2 regions of the Staphylococcus sp. AS1337 genome follow, and region 2 is predicted to be linked to the other one. Evidence: predicted binding sites of a transcription regulator. Region 2 holds the regulator's gene; the other holds the start of a gene.
The links. The regulator Rex, encoded in region 2, represses fermentation and respiration genes when NADH is low (regulators of the CRP and FNR family bind a similar motif). The targets are predictions, from matches to a motif close to TTGTGAAATATTTCACAA.
Positions count from the first base shown of each region.

Region 1: the regulator Rex is predicted to act here: its motif matches at 5,083-5,100, upstream of qoxA (cytochrome aa3 quinol oxidase subunit II).

Region 1 covers NZ_JBOIHZ010000006.1:8,586-17,103, reverse strand. The annotation lists gene purC (phosphoribosylaminoimidazolesuccinocarboxamide synthase) at 1-168, opposite strand, end outside; gene purK (5-(carboxyamino)imidazole ribonucleotide synthase) at 168-1,301, opposite strand; gene purE (5-(carboxyamino)imidazole ribonucleotide mutase) at 1,288-1,770, opposite strand; gene folD (bifunctional methylenetetrahydrofolate dehydrogenase/methenyltetrahydrofolate cyclohydrolase FolD) at 1,973-2,830, shown strand; gene ACSUE0_RS10155 (globin domain-containing protein) at 3,298-4,443, opposite strand; gene ACSUE0_RS10150 (immunoglobulin-like domain-containing protein) at 4,686-5,003, shown strand; gene qoxA (cytochrome aa3 quinol oxidase subunit II) at 5,268-6,389, shown strand; gene qoxB (cytochrome aa3 quinol oxidase subunit I) at 6,389-8,377, shown strand; gene qoxC (cytochrome aa3 quinol oxidase subunit III) at 8,367-8,518, shown strand, end outside.
Region 2 covers NZ_JBOIHZ010000008.1:18,257-26,774, forward strand. The annotation lists gene ACSUE0_RS11725 (ABC-F family ATP-binding cassette domain-containing protein) at 1-1,246, opposite strand, end outside; gene ACSUE0_RS11730 (redox-sensing transcriptional repressor Rex) at 1,392-2,039, shown strand; gene ACSUE0_RS11735 (YeeE/YedE family protein) at 2,256-3,344, shown strand; gene ACSUE0_RS11740 (sulfurtransferase TusA family protein) at 3,366-3,590, shown strand; gene ACSUE0_RS11745 (hypothetical protein) at 3,969-4,154, opposite strand; gene ACSUE0_RS11750 (LacI family DNA-binding transcriptional regulator) at 4,350-5,312, shown strand; gene ACSUE0_RS11755 (sucrose-6-phosphate hydrolase) at 5,397-6,881, shown strand; gene ACSUE0_RS11760 (carbohydrate kinase family protein) at 6,878-7,843, shown strand; gene agrA (quorum-sensing response regulator AgrA) at 7,879-8,518, opposite strand, start outside.

The sequences.
Region 1 (8,518 bases), on a different contig from region 2:
ATTAAAAATGCGAGAAGTGATTTGGTTATTTAAACGTCCTTTACCTTCTATTAAATCTTTTTTAGCACCATTTCCTGCAGTAACTTCATCTTTGTATTCAACGCGTAATACATCATTTTCACCAGTTGAAAATATTCTTTTTGCTTTACCTTCATATAATAAAGACATTATTCAGATCTCCCTTCAAATTTACCAAGTAGCGTTTGTTCACATCTATTTATGTCATTAGTCAACACTGTTAAATGACCCATTTTTCTATTTGGTTTTCTAGATGTTTTACCATATATATGTACATGCCATTCAGCATGCTCACTAAATTGATCCTCTAATAAATCTAAATCTTTGCCTAATAAGTTCATCATTATTGCGGGTTTTAACAATTCAATTTGTTTTGGTAATTTTTGACCAGTAATCGCTAAGATATGTGTATCAAATTGTGAAAAATCACAGGCTTCTATTGAGTAATGACCAGAATTATGTGGTCTAGGTGCGATTTCATTTACATACAAACGATTTTCACCATCTATAAAGAACTCCACAGTAAAAGTACCTACGAAATGTATTTTTTTGATTATTTTATCAACTTCATTTCGAGCTTCTGCTTCTTTTTCATGTTCTGTACGTGCAGGTACGACTGTTTTAAAGAGAATTTGATTCTGATGTTCATTTTCTTGCAGTGGAAAATACGTGATTTGATTATCAGTACCAATGGTTACAGTTAGAGATACTTCTTTCTCTAATTGCAAATATTGTTCAGCAACACATTCTTGTTTTTCTACAAGTGCCTTTGCTTCATCTATGTCTGATGTTGAATTAACTAATATTTGACCTTTACCATCATAGCCGCCGAATCTTGTTTTCACGATAAAAGGATAACCGATTGTTTCTATTGCAACATTCAAATCATCCGGCTTAGATAATTGTACAAATGATGCAATTTTGCAATTTGCTTCTTGTAATGTTTGCTTTTCAGTCAATCGATCCTGGAGTAATTTTATAGCTTGATATCCTTGAGGAATATTATATTTTGAGACAAGTGTCTTTAATTGATTTGCTGATATATTTTCAAATTCATAAGTGATGACATCAGATGACTCACCAAGCTGTTCCAATGCTTCTTGATTATCATAGTCAGCATTAATAAATTCATGTGCGACATGTTGACATGGACATGATTTATCAGGATCGAGCACAATCACTTTATACCCCATCTTTTGAGCTGATTGTGCCATCATCTTTCCTAACTGACCGCCACCAATAATGCCGATTGTCGAACCGAACTTTAATTTATTGAAGTTCATCTTGCATTTCACTCACTTTCTGAACCAATGATTTTTCATAATTTTCCAAATTCTTTTGGATTGAATGATTACCAATACTTAGTATTCTTGCAGCTAATACACCCGCATTTTTAGCACCAGCTTTACCTATAGCTGTAGTCGCAACAGGAATACCACCTGGCATTTGGACAATTGATAATAACGAATCTAAGCCTTTTAAACTTTTTGACTCAATTGGTACACCAATTACTGGTAATGTTGTCATCGATGCAACCATACCTGGTAAATGAGCGGCGCCACCTGCACCTGCAATAATGACATCATAACCATTCGCTCTTGCTTCTTTAGAAAAATCAACCATTAATTGTGGCGTACGGTGTGCTGAAACAACTTTCTTATCATACGGAATTTCCAATTGGTCTAACACAGAACAACTTTCTTTCATCGTTTCCCAATCTGACGAACTACCCATTATGACTACCACTTTCAAAACGAACACCCTTTCAGAAATTTGAAATATTACTACTATTAGATGTATATTACAGATATAGCATAACAATTAAACCATGCTTTTTCAATCAAAAATCGAACTTTAACAACAAAAAAGTTAATAATTTACGTCTTTTGGTTGTTAATTGCTATGGTTTTTATGTTAATGTTAAGTAAAGTTCATACATACAAGGAGGATTTTTATGGTCGCAAAGATTTTAGACGGAAAACAAATTGCTAAAGATTACAGACAAGGTCTCAAAGATCAAGTTGAAGCTTTACAATCTAAAGGTTATACACCCAAATTATCTGTGATTTTAGTGGGTAATGATGGTGCTAGCCAAAGTTATGTCAATTCAAAAAAGAAAGCCGCTGAAAAAATTGGTATGATTTCTGAAATTGTACATTTAGATGAGTCAACTTCTGAAGAAGAGGTATTGAAAGAGCTTAAACGTTTAAATGAAGATGATAGTGTTAGTGGTATATTAGTTCAAGTTCCATTACCTGAACAAGTAAGCGAACAAAAAATATTGGAATCTATAAATCCTGCTAAAGATGTGGATGGTTTTCATCCAGAAAATATCGGTAAGTTATATATTGACCAACAAACTTTTGTGCCATGTACACCACTTGGAATCATGGAACTTCTAAATCATGCTGATATTGATTTAGAGGGTAAAGATGCTGTTGTAATTGGCAGAAGCCATATTGTAGGTCAACCTGTTTCTAAATTATTACTTCAAAAAAACGCAACTGTTACAATTTTGCATTCTAGAACAAAAGATATGCATAGCCATTTAAAAAATGCTGATGTTATCGTGAGTGCAGTCGGACGTCCAGGCCTAGTAACTAAAGACGACGTCAAAGAAGGTGCTGTCGTAATAGATGTTGGTAATACTCCGGATGAAAATGGCAAATTAAAAGGCGACATCGCTTATGATGAAGTTAAAGAAGTAGCAGGAGCAATTACACCAGTTCCAGGTGGTGTTGGCCCAATGACAATTACTATGGTATTAAATAATACACTTATTTCCGAAAAAATGCGTAGAGGCATTGAATAGTCAAATAAATAACGACTGTTAAATACTTAATGAGTTTAGAGCATCAGTATTTATTCTCATATTAAAACAAGATGAACGAATAAACTCACTGCAATAATAATTATGATCAATTGTCAAGTACTTGTAATAAACACGTAAACTAGCCTTACCTTGACTTTCCACTATTGCTAATACAAAAATAATAGGTTAAAACATAAAGTTTTCTACCTAAAAAATAAACGTCAATTTCTAAATTATTTCAACAGAAATTGACGTTTATTTGCTTTATAATCTTTTATGAATTACGGAATGCAGATGAATTATGAGCAAGCTATAGAATCAGATCACACAATCCTCTAGTAATCTATACACCATTAAAACAGTAAGATTATAAATATAAATGAGAGGTAACTTATGTGATTAGCTCTCGTATTTTTAAAAGCTGATAAAGGTATTTTCCATCAGTAAAGGGGTTCAATTGTTTAGAGTTATACCCTCACGCTTAATCTAGGAATAAATGATTCGAAATGTATACGTTGTTCTTCAATACCGATTTCTTTTAATGTAGTAATAATTGATTGAAGGAATTTAACTCCTCCACAAACATAAATTTCAGTGTCTGCTGAAATAAATTGACTTAGATATGTTGCATCAATATATCCATTCTTTTGTTTATCGTGAATAATATACGACGCATTATCATTATTATTTGCAACATCTTCTATTTTACTGTTAAAAGGTATTTCTTGTACACTTTCAACATTTTGAATAAAGTCTACTTTTACATTTGATTTTGCAATTTCATTAAACATTGGAATTAAAGGAGTTACACCTATACCTGAACCGATAAACAACTGAGGCGCTGTACCATTTACTATTCCAAATCCTCCTACAGGAGCAGATAAATTTATCGTTCCACCTACTTGCATCTCATCATGTAAAATTGTTGATACTTCTCCCTCGTGTGAATCTGTCACATCTCTTTTCACTGCAAAAGTTAACGTATGTTCGTCGCCTTCAACAATCGAATAGTGACGTTTGGCACGATATTCCAATTTATCACTTTCTACGTCCACTGTAATATATTGTCCTGCCTCAAATTTACTTAAGTTATATTCATCTGACTTAACAGTAAACACCTTGATATCTGAAGTTGTTGGTTCTATATTGGTAATTTCAAAAGGTTTAAAACCATCCCAAGCCATCTCATTGTAAATATCTTTCTCAACATTAATAAATACGGAAGCTATTTCACCATATGCTTTTGCCCACGTAGCAATAATCACATCATCTTCTGGGAGCCCTAGTACATTTTGAATAGCTGCCAATAAGTTTTCTCCTACAATATCGTATCCGGCTTCTGGTACTTGTAACGCGCAGTGCTTATAAGCAATTTCTTTAACAACTGGCATGATACGCGTTAAATCATCGATATTAACCGCAGCAGCTAATACACTTTGTGCTAATGCAGTAGATTGCAAACCCTTTTTCTGATTAGTCTGGTTGAACATATTTTTCAACTCAGGATTTCTCGCAAACATTCTATTGTAAAAATATGAAGTGATTTCTTCTCCCTTTTGTTGTAATACAGGAACTGTCTCTTTAATTATATCTCGTTCTTTTTCATTCAACATTTAATCCACCCCTAATTTTATTTTATTGCTTTTTACATTTTTATCTTATTACAAAATTAGAAGTTACAAAAGATATATGTGATAAAATTCACAAAACGTTCAATTTACATAATTTTAACCGGAAATTACAATGAAATTTATAGAAATAAGATATATTAGGACTATAGTATGATGTGTAATATAGCAAATTAAAGTATAGTAAGATTTAATAAAATTAATGTTTTGCGTTCGGAGGTTACGTAATGAATAAATTAATACAATCTTTGTCTGCATTAGGTGTATCTGCTACGCTTGTATCACCTAATTTAAGCGCAGAAGCTACTGACAATTCAATTCCAGAACTAAAAGGGATTAACGATACAATTATCGATAAAGGCGACGACTACAATATATTAAACGGCGTGCGTGCTTATGATAAAGAAGATGGAGATCTTACACATAAAATCACAGTTGACGGTAATATTAATACTGAAAAAACTGGTAAATATAAGATTGAATATAAAGTTGAAGATTCAGATGGAGCAACTAATAAATCTATTCGTTATATAGAAGTAAAATAATTTCATAAATTTAATACATATATCCCTAAATGATAATGTTTATCACTGTTTTGTGTGTGATTTTGGTTTATCGTCTTAAATATGACACTTTTCACAAAATGTACACATAATTTTAACAAATCTTTGAAAGCCCACCAGACGTTGAGTTTGTTGGGTTTCTTTTAATTTTACAATATTTTTTTTCGCACAAACACTTGTAAATATTGCGTAATATCTTAAAATTGATGGTAAGCCCTACATTTGTAGTATTAGGAGGTCAAAAAAGTGTCAAAATTTAAGTCTTTGCTTCTACTCTTTGGCTCGCTAATTTTGCTTAGTGGTTGTTCTAACGTAGAAGTTTTAAACCCAAAAGGGCCAATGGCAAGCGATACGAAGTTTTTGATTATGTATTCAATCATCTTCATGCTTGTTATTATTGCCGCTGTTGTTATTTTATTCACGGTTTTCCTATATAAATATAGAATAGGAAATACTAAAGAATCAGGAAAGATGCACCACAATTCTTTAATGGAAACAATTTGGTTTATTATTCCTGTAATTATTGTAATTGCTTTAGCCATCCCAACGGTTAATTCGCTTTACAGTTATGAGGAAAAACCACAGAAAGAAGACGATCCACTTGTTGTTTATGCGACAAGCGCTGGTTATAAGTGGTTCTTCAGTTATCCTGAACAAAAAATCGAAACAGTTAATCATTTAACTATTCCGAAAGATCGCCCTGTTGTCTTCAAACTCCAATCAATGGATATGATGACAAGTTTCTGGATTCCACAATTAGGTGGCCAAAAATATGCGATGACAGGTATGACAATGGACTGGACATTAACAGCTAGTGAGGAAGGTACGTTCAGAGGACGTAACTCAAACTTCAATGGTGAAGGCTTCGAACGTCAAACATTTGATGTTAACTCTGTAAGCCAAAGTAAATTTGAGGATTGGGTAAAAGATGCGCAAAGCAAAAAAGTATTGGACCAAGATACATTTGATAAGCAACTTTTACCAACTACTGAAAATAAAAACTTAACTTTCAGTGGTACGCATTTAGCATTTGTTGATCCTGCAGCTGATCCTGAGTATATTTTCTATGCTTACGATCGTTACAATTATGTGCAGAAAGATCCAAACTTTAATACACCGGAAGAAATAAAAGAAGATGTATTAGATAAACCAGATAAACCTGCACGTAAGCCGCAAATCACAAATGCAAACTATGAACACCATGGAATGAAAGCCATGATTCTAGGTAATAATGAACCATATGATAGTGAATTCAAAGATGAAGAATCACATAATATGGATGAAATGGAAAAAATCTCTGAAGATGTTAAAGATGAGAAAGCATCTAAAATAGAGAAAAAAGACCATGAAAATGGAGGTGGACATTAATGAATTTTCCATGGGATCAATTACTCGTTCAAGGTAACTGGATGATAACGATGGCACAAATTGGCGCACCGTTTGCAGTTATAGCTGTGATCGCAGTAATTAGTTATTTTAAATTATGGAAATATCTATACAGAGAATGGTTCACATCTATTGACCATAAAAAAATTGGTGCAATGTACTTAATCTGTGCGGTATTAATGTTCGTACGTGGCGGTATTGATGCGTTAATGATGCGTACACAATTAGCAATTCCAGATAACACATTTTTAGAAGGAAACCATTACAATGAGGTCTTTAGTACGCACGGTGTAATAATGATCATCTTTATGGCAATGCCTTTCATCTTTGGTTTATGGAATGTCGTAGTACCATTACAAATTGGCGCGCGCGATGTTGCATTCCCTGTATTAAACAACGTAAGTTTCTGGCTATTCTTCTCAGGTATGATTTTATTCAACCTTTCATTTATAGTCGGAGGTTCACCTGCAGCTGGTTGGACAAACTATGCACCACTTGCAGGCGAATTCAGCCCAGGACCTGGGGTTAACTATTACTTAATAGCAATACAAATTTCTGGTATCGGTACATTAATGACCGGTATTAACTTCTTTGTTACTATACTTAGATGTAAAACACCAACTATGAAATTCATGGAAATGCCAATGTTCACGGTTACTACTTTCATTACAGCATTAATCGTTATCTTGGCTTTCCCTGTTTTAACAGTTGCATTAGCACTATTTACGACTGATAGAATATTCGACACTGCATTCTTCTCTGTCGCAAATGGTGGTATGCCGATGCTATGGGCTAACTTCTTCTGGGTATGGGGGCACCCTGAAGTGTATATCGTTATCTTGCCAGCATTTGGTATCTACTCTGAAATTATTCCGACATTTGCACGTAAACGTCTATTCGGTCATCAAAGCATGGTCTGGGCAACTGCAGGTATCGCATTCTTAAGTTTCTTAGTTTGGGTTCACCATTTCTTCACAATGGGTAATGGTGCATTAATCAACTCATTCTTCTCAATCTCAACCATGCTGATTGGTATACCAACTGGTGTCAAAATCTTTAACTGGTTGTTTACGCTTTATCAAGGCCGTATCACCTTTGAATCACCAATGCTATTCGCATTAGGCTTCATACCCAACTTCTTAATAGGCGGTGTGACTGGTATAATGCTCTCTATGGCAGCAGCAGATTACCAATACCATAATACGTACTTCTTAGTAGCGCATTTCCACTACACATTAGTGGCTGGTGTTGTATTTGCTTGTCTAGGTGCTTTAATTTTCTGGTGGCCTAAGATGACTGGATTTAAGTTAAACGAAACATTAAACAAATGGTGTTTCTGGTTATTCATAATCGGATTTAACGTTTGTTTCATACCACAATTCATTCTTGGTTTAGATGGTATGCCTCGTCGTTTATATACTTATATGCCAGAAGATGGTTGGTGGTTACTAAACGTAATTTCAACTGTCGGTGCCCTAATGATGGCATTAGGCTTTATGTTCTTAGTTGCAAGTATCGTTTACAGCTTCTTCAAAGCACCACGTGAAGCTACTGGCGATAACTGGGATGGCTTAGGTCGTACTTTAGAATGGTCAACTGCAAGCGCAATGCCACCTAAATACAACTTTGCTATCACTCCAGATTGGAATGACTATGACACATTTGTAGATATGAAAGAACATGGTCGTCATTATTTAGATAACCATAATTATACTGATATCCATATGCCAAATAACACACCTGTTGGTTTCTGGATGGGAATTTTCTTCACTATTGGTGGGTTCTTCCTTATCTTCGAAACAATTATTCCAGCAGTAATTTGTTTATTAGGTATCTTCGGTACTATGATTTATCGTAGTTTCCAAATAGACCATGGTTACCATATACCAGCGTCTGAAGTAGCAGAAACTGAAAAACGTTTACGTGATGCACGTATTAAAGAAAGGGAGGCTGTAAGTCATGAGTCATGATGCAAACACAATTGATCAACGTTCGCATGAAGGTAATTTAAATAAACTTGGCTTTTGGATTTTCCTTACAGCAGAATTCTCATTATTCGGTACGTTGTTTGCGGCATTATTAACACTTCAACACGGCGGCGATTATGCCGG
Region 2 (8,518 bases):
CCCATAAGTAATCAAGTATTGTTTTATTTGATTTAAATTCAGCTTGCTTTTGATCATAATAACCAATTTTTAAGTTGGCGCCGGTAGTGATTGTCCCATTTAATGCATTTTGTATATTGGCAATGGTTTTTATTAAAGTTGATTTCCCAATGCCATTAGGTCCGATAATTGCAATATGATCTCCTTTTGTTACTTCAAAAGTGATTCCTTTAGTAATCGGAGACTCATAGCCAATTTCTAAATTTTTTATATGGAAGACATCATTACCAGTATTACGATCAAATTCAAATTGAATGTTGGCACTTTTAGCATCAATCATAGGTTTATTTATGCGTTCAATCTTTTCCAACATTTTCCTACGGCTCTTAGCCATACCTGTAGTTGAAGCGCGGGCAATATTTTTATCGACAAAAGTCTCTAATCGTTTAATTTCAGCTTGTTGATTCTCATATTCTTGCATACGTTTTTCATAATATTTATCTCTTTGATCAATAAACTGAGCATAATTGCCTACATAATGTTGAACATCACCGAGTGCAACGTCATAAATTTGAGTCACAATTTTATCTAAGAAATATCTATCATGACTAATAATTACGATGGCACCTTTAAAGTAATTTAAATAACTTTCTAACCATTGGGTCGTTTCCATATCTAAATGGTTGGTGGGTTCGTCTAAAAGTAATAAATCAGGTTCACTTAATAACATTTGTGCCAAAGATAATCTTGTTTTTTGACCACCGCTAAAGTCGTTGATAGGTCGGTCGAAATCCGCTTCACTAAAATTCAATCCGTGTAAGACTGTTTTAATTTTGCTTTCATATTGATAGCCATCTTGTTGTTCAAATTGATTGGATAATGCTTCATAGCGATCGATATGAGATTTATATGTCTCAGTATCATACTCATTTGCATGTTGTGCTAACCAATCTGTTTCCAATTTCATTTCTTGTTCTAAATTTTTCATTGCCTCAAACGGCTTAGACATTTCTTCAAATACAGTTTGATCTGTATTTAATGTCATTTGCTGTGTTAAATAACCAAGTTTTAAATTTTTACTCTTAGAAATATGACCGCTATCATAATCTTCAACACCAGCAATTATTTTCATTAATGTAGATTTTCCGGCGCCATTACGACCTACAATACCAATGCGTTCACCAGTTTTAACTTCAAAATCCACATTATTAAAAATATCTTCGCCGTCGAATGATTTAGTTAAATCATTGAGTTGTAATAATATCATCTGATTTTGCACCTCTCTATTCATTATCATTCTACAGTATTCAGCGTGTTGTTAAAACTATCATTGTTTATTTTTATTATTCAGTCATGTATAATGTTGTAGTGATTATAAGATTAATGAATAACAGATAATGAAATAGGGGGAAATGATCTTGGCTAATCAAAGCGAAAAGATTCCTCGTGCCACATTGAAACGTTTACCGTTATATTATAGATTCGTCAATACATTAAAATCTAAAGGCATTGATAGAGTTAATTCTAAAGCCATCAGCGAAGGCTTAAATATTGATTCTGCAACGATTCGAAGAGATTTTTCTTATTTTGGCGAGTTAGGCAAGAAAGGCTATGGCTATAATATTGATAGCTTATTACATTTTTTTAAAAATGAAATAAGCGAAAATGACGAGATTAAAATTGCAATTGTAGGTGTAGGGAACTTAGGTAAAGCATTATTAACATATAACTTTTCAATACATGATGAAATGACTATAACTGAAGCATTCGATATTCGTGAAGAGGTTATTGGGACACAAATAGGTAAAGTGACAGTAAGTCCATTTGATAAAATAAAGGAAATATTAACACAAGAAGATATAGATGTAGTGATATTGACTACTCCTGAAGAAGCAGCTCAAAACGTAGCTGATGTATTAGTAGATTCAGGTGTTAAAGGGATACTTAACTTTACACCAAGTCGTGTACTAACTCCATCAGACGTTCAAGTTCATCATATTGATTTAGGTATTGAATTACAATCGCTATTATTTTTTATGAAAAATTATAGCAATAAATAAAAAATGATTAGTTAGTTTTTTATAGATACAGTAATACACTCAGTGTGCTGTGTTTATAAAAAACTATTTTTTTATGGATGTTTAATTTGAATTTGGAAATACTGTTACTATATAAGTTAGTAGAAAATTAAAAATTTATGAGTTGCAAGGTTGAAATTTTATACGATTTCTAATATTATTAATCTTATTGATTTTATCGGGAAAGAGGTTATTAATATGACTTGGTTAATAATCAGTGGCATTATTGTGGGAAGTCTTTTAGGCTTTGTTATGCAAAGAACACGGTTTTGTCTGGCTGGTGGATTTAGAGATATGTATATTCAAAAGAGTAACAAAATGTTTTATGCATTACTTATAGCAATTACAGTTCAAAGTATAGGATTGCTCATTTTGACTTCTACTGGTTTAGTACAAATACCTGAGTCAACTTATCCTATTATTGGAACAGTAATAGGTTCATTTATATTTGGTTTAGGTATTATATTAGCTGGCGGATGTGCTACCGGTACATGGTATAGAGCAGGTGAAGGTTTAATAGGCAGTTGGATGGCACTCATCGCCTATGCATTTACTTCGGCAGCTACGAAATATGGTCTATTATTACCATTAATGGATGGTTTAAATAAGCCTACAAACGTTAATACAAGCATGTCACAAACTACAGGGATACCGACATGGATTTGGGTAGCATTACTTACATTTATTACAGTATTTTTTGTAGTCAAAACTTTACGCAAACCGAAACCTAAATTTGCTGTTCCTAAATTAAAACAGAAATTCACAGGTTTGCGGCATTATTTATTTGAAAAAAAATACCACCCATTTGTGGCTGCTATTGCAGTAGGGCTCATCGCGTTAATTGCATGGCCTGTAAGTGAGTCGACAGGAAGAATGTATGGGCTAGGTATTACAACACCATCCGCGAATCTAGTACAGTTTTTTGTAACTGGTGATTTGAAATTATTAGACTGGGGTGTCTTCTTAGTTCTTGGAATATTCCTAGGATCTTATATTGCGGCTAAAGGGGCAAGAGAGTTTAAATGGAGATTGCCAGATACAAAAACTATTCGTAACAGTATTATTGGCGGCGTGCTTATGGGATTTGGCGCTTCAGTAGCAGGTGGTTGTTCAATAGGAAATGGACTAGTAGAAACAGCAACGATGTCATGGAAAGGTTGGATTGCACTTGCTTCAATGATCTTAGGAGCTTGGACAATGAGTTATTTTGTGTTTATCAGACCTATGAAAAAAGCGCAGAAGCAAACTTCTAATGAAACTGTAACGTCACAAACGCAAACAATATAATTAATATAGGAGGCACAAATTATGGTACACGAGTTAGGTACAGTTGGAATGGTTTGTCCATTCCCGTTAATAGAAGCACAAAAGAAAATGAATACGTTAGATAATGGTGATGAATTAAAAATAGATTTTGATTGTACTCAAGCAACTGAAGCTTTACCAAATTGGGCAGCTGAGCAAGGCTATCCAGTTACTAATTATGAACAATTAGATGATGCATCATGGACAATCACAATTCAAAAAGCTTAATTAATAGTAATAGTTGAGATTGAGTCTGCAAGTGAACTTCACTTAGTCAATTAGACAACATAATAATTAAAATAAAAATGATTGAATTCATAGCTATGCTTTGAGTTCGATCATTTTTATTTTAAGCCTTTTTATTATTTAAATTTATTATATATTTTGTAGTCAGAATTTTGTTTTTTAATATTTGTAATTAATACATAGTTTCCAATTATTATCGGTAGAACATTGACCAAATAAATAGAAAAAGATTCAAAGGTATTAGTATTTAACACAAACATTAAAATAATGAGTAAAAATAAATTTAATAGATTTAGCCTTACAGTTTTTGTCATGTTTTCCTTACATTAAACTGAATAAGTATATAACCAATAAACATTGTTAATCTTTATCTTTATTATTGCCTTTAGCTTTAAAGATAAAGTAAATAATTAATATCATTATAGGGATAAAGGCTGAAATAATTGCTGAGTAACTACCATTTTTAAGTAAAAATGGCAAAGAAACAATAATAACTATTATACAAATACTTAATATTATAAAGGTGTACAATTTACCTTTATCCATGGTATATCGCTCCTTAAAGTTGTTATTTCCACAACTATATCATATTAAAATCTCAATTTATATATCACTTATATAGAGATACTACTAGTAAGTTTTAACCTTTCTATAAATGTAGATTTAAATAGTATTTAAAGCGGTTGCATTATGATAAAATAAGTATTGTTTATAATAGCTAATTAATGAGAGTGAGAAAATATGAAGAACATTGCTGATATAGCTAAGATTGCTGGCGTTTCAAAAAGCACAGTGTCGAGATACTTAAATAATGGTTCGGTAAGTTTAAAAACAAAACAAAGATTAGATAAAATTATTCGCGAAAATGACTATCAGCCTAATCAATTTGCACAAAGTTTACGTGCGCGTAGAACTAATATGATAGGGGCGATTATACCTAGAATGAACTCTTTTGCTGTTGATGAAACAATTAAAGGAGTCAAAACGATTTGTGATCAATTGAATTATAGTTTGCTTCTAAATTATACAAATCTTAATACTCAATTAGAAATTGATGCCCTTGAAACGTTTAATAGAAGTAAGGTAGATGGTATTGTCTTTATGGCGACAGAAATCACAGACAAACATTTAGAAGTTATTAATAAAATAAATGTTCCTGTGATTATCGTTGGTCAAGCACATAATGATTTACATTGCATCATTCATAATGATTATCAAGCTGGATATTTGGTTGGTGATATGTTAGGTCAAAAAGGTTATAAAGATATTAAATTCTTTGGTGTGACAGAAAGTGATATTGCTGTAGGTGTTCAACGTAAAAAAGGTCTGATTGCGGGTTTAGAATTACACGACATACAACCTTATATTTCACTAACATCATTTAATTATCAAGAGGCGATGATCGATGTTGTAGAAGCGTTGCAAGCATGCCCTCATTATGACGCAATTGTTGGGGCTACGGATTCAATTGCCTTAGCCATACATAAATATAATTCAGAACACACGCCACATAAGCATGAAAAGTATATTGTTGGATTTGGTGGAGATCCAGTAACTGATATTGTGTCTCCCTCTATCCATACCATAAATTACAATTTTGAATTTGCAGGTAGTGTAGCTATGGACAAACTAAATCAGATGATACAACATCAAGAAATTGAACAGCGCATTATTATTGATGTTGAAGAATCATTTAAAAATTAAAAGAAAAATGGTATGATGAAAAAGTATATTATGGAACCGGTACCATTTAAATAAGGTTATTTTTTAAATAGGAGGATACGCACCATGACGGAGTGGACAAAAGAACAACGTTATCAAAGATATGAAGATATTGATCAACAAACGATTGAATCATTAACTGAACAAGTTAAACAGTCAGAATATAGACAAACTTTTCATATACAACCCCAGATAGGATTGTTAAATGATCCTAATGGGCTTATCTATTTCAAGGGGAATTATTATGTATCTCATCAATGGTTTCCTTTAGGACCTGTACATGGACTGAAATATTGGTATACATATCAAAGTAAGGATCTTGTGGATTTTGAAGCTATTGGTCCAACGATTAAACCTGATACGAAAGATGATAGTCATGGTGTATATAGTGGCAGTGCATTTGAATATCATGATCATTTATATTATATGTATACAGCAAACCACCGTGATAGTGATTGGAATAGAATTTCTACACAACATATAGCAAAAATGGCTAAAGATGGATCGGTAAATAAATTTCCTAAAGCGGTGATATCAGAACCGCCCTTTGGATATACTCAACATTTTAGAGATCCTAAGGTACATGTTCAAGATGGGGTTTATTACGCAATGATAGCTGCACAAAATATAAAAAAACAAGGGAGAATTCTGCAATATCGTTCAACAGATATCGTAAACTGGGAGTTTCAAGGAGAGATACAAACGAATCTAGATGATTTTGGTTATATGTGGGAGTGTCCAGATTACTTTAATTTAAATGGCTATGACATGTTACTATTTTGCCCTCAAGGTATAGATTCAGAAGGGGAACGTTTTAAGAATATTTATCAATCTGGATATATTATGGGACAGTATGACATTAATAATTTAACTATGAACCATGGTGATTTTCATGAATTAGATTATGGTTTTGATTTTTATGCTCCTCAGACATTCTTAGATGAAAATGGACAACGCATATTAATTGGATGGATGGGTTTACCGGAAATCAACTATCCTTCAGATGCCGATGGTTGGGCGCATTGTTTAACTATCCCACGTGTATTGACAATTGAGTCAGGTAATTTAAAGCAGCGTCCAATAAAAGCACTTGAAAAACTTCGCACAAATGAAGAAACGGCACTAGGTTATGCTAATAAATTCACTAGACAATTACATCCATATGAAGGTAAACAGTTTGAATTAATCATTGATATTTTGGAAAATGAGGCGACAGAAGTTTACTTTGAAGTACGAACATCTAAGACTGAATCTACACTAATTACGTACAATAAGAGAGAACAAAAATTAACATTAGACCGTAGTGAAAGTGGTCCATTACCAGAACCTGTTGAAGGAACGACGAGGAGTACTTATTTAGATACTCCGTTATCAAAACTACAATTATTTGTAGATACTTCTAGTGTTGAAATTTTCTGTAATGACGGTGAACGTGTGATGACGACAAGAATATTTACAGATGAAAACGCAACAGGCATTAAAACATCTACTGAATCAGGCCAAGCCTATCTAAAATTTACAAAATATGATTTGAAAGGTGACACTATATGAAACGTCTACTAGCAATTGGAGAGGCTTTAATTGATTTTATACCGAATACTACAGATTCTAAATTAAAAGATGTAGAAAAGTTTACTCGACAAGTCGGGGGAGCACCATGTAATGTGGCTTGTACAGCAACAAAATTGGGTGGCAATGCTGAAATGGTCACACAATTAGGACAAGATGCATTTGGTGATTTAATTGTAGAAACGTTAGAGAATATAGGTGTAGGTACTCATTATGTGAGTCGCACCGATGAAGCCAATACCGCCTTAGCATTCGTGAGTTTAACTAAAGATGGTGAAAGAGACTTTTCATTTTATAGGAAACCATCTGCTGACATGTTGTACAGTATAGATGCAGTAAGTACTATCAATGTAACTGAAAATGATATGTTGCATTTCTGTTCAGTTGATTTAGTGGAAAGTCCTATGAAATATGCACATAAGAAATTGATTGCAAAAGTGACAAATGCAGGGGGTACAATTGTATTTGATCCTAATGTGAGATTACCATTATGGGAAAATGAAGCGGATTGTAAGTCAGCAATCCATGAATTTATTCCATTAGCACATATCGTCAAAATATCTGATGAAGAATTGGAATTTGTAACTGGAATTGCAGACGAAAAACAAGCTATACAGTGGTTGTTCCAAGGAAATGTAAATGCAGTGATTTATACGAAAGGTGCTGATGGCGCAGTCATATATTTTAAAGACGGAAATGAAATTTCCCAACAAGGATTTAAAGTTAAAGCCATTGATACTACAGGTGCAGGTGATGCATTTATAGGTGCCTTAATTAGCAAATTATTAATTTCTGATAGTACAGACGTGCTAACAGTATTGAAAAGTGAAGGTGAAAGGATACTTGAATTTAGTAATTACGTAGCTGCAAAGGTTACTACTAAATACGGAGCGATATCAAGTATTCCAACTTTAGAAGAAGTGAATAAAGCAATAAAAAGCTGAGCATGTATTTAATTACATGCTCAGCTTTTTATGTATTATATCTTTTTAACATTTCTTACAGATGCATAACAATGTTCATTGTTTTTAAAATAAACTACGCGTGATTTAGAGTCGATGGACTCGATATTGTGTCTATTAACTACGAAACTATTATGACATCTAAAGAAACGTTTATCTAACTGATCAATTTCTTTTAGGTTTCCATAGAATTCAATTTGACGATTATCGAGATGTGCAATTAAACGATGGGATTTACTAGATGATTCGAAGAACATCACATCGTCATATTGTACATAAATAGAATTGCTACCACGTTTTAATTCTATTGTTTCGACACTACTTTCTTTTGAAAGTAGTTTTAATCGTGATTCAGATGTTTCTAAACAATCAATCACTCTTGATTTTAATTCGTCTGGATCATCTTTGAAAATGAAATCCATTGCTGCAACCTTGTAGACAAATGTTAAGTATGTCAGTTCACTATGACTTGTAACAAAAATAATATTACCTACCGGATCATGTTTGCGTATTTCACTTGCAAGCTTGATACCATTGATGTCAGCATCTAGTTGAATATCTAAAAAGTAACATCCTATATCATTAATGTTCTTTGAGCGTTCTAAAATGTCATAAGGATCAGCTGTTGCGACTTCAATTTCCATTGGTTTTTCTTCA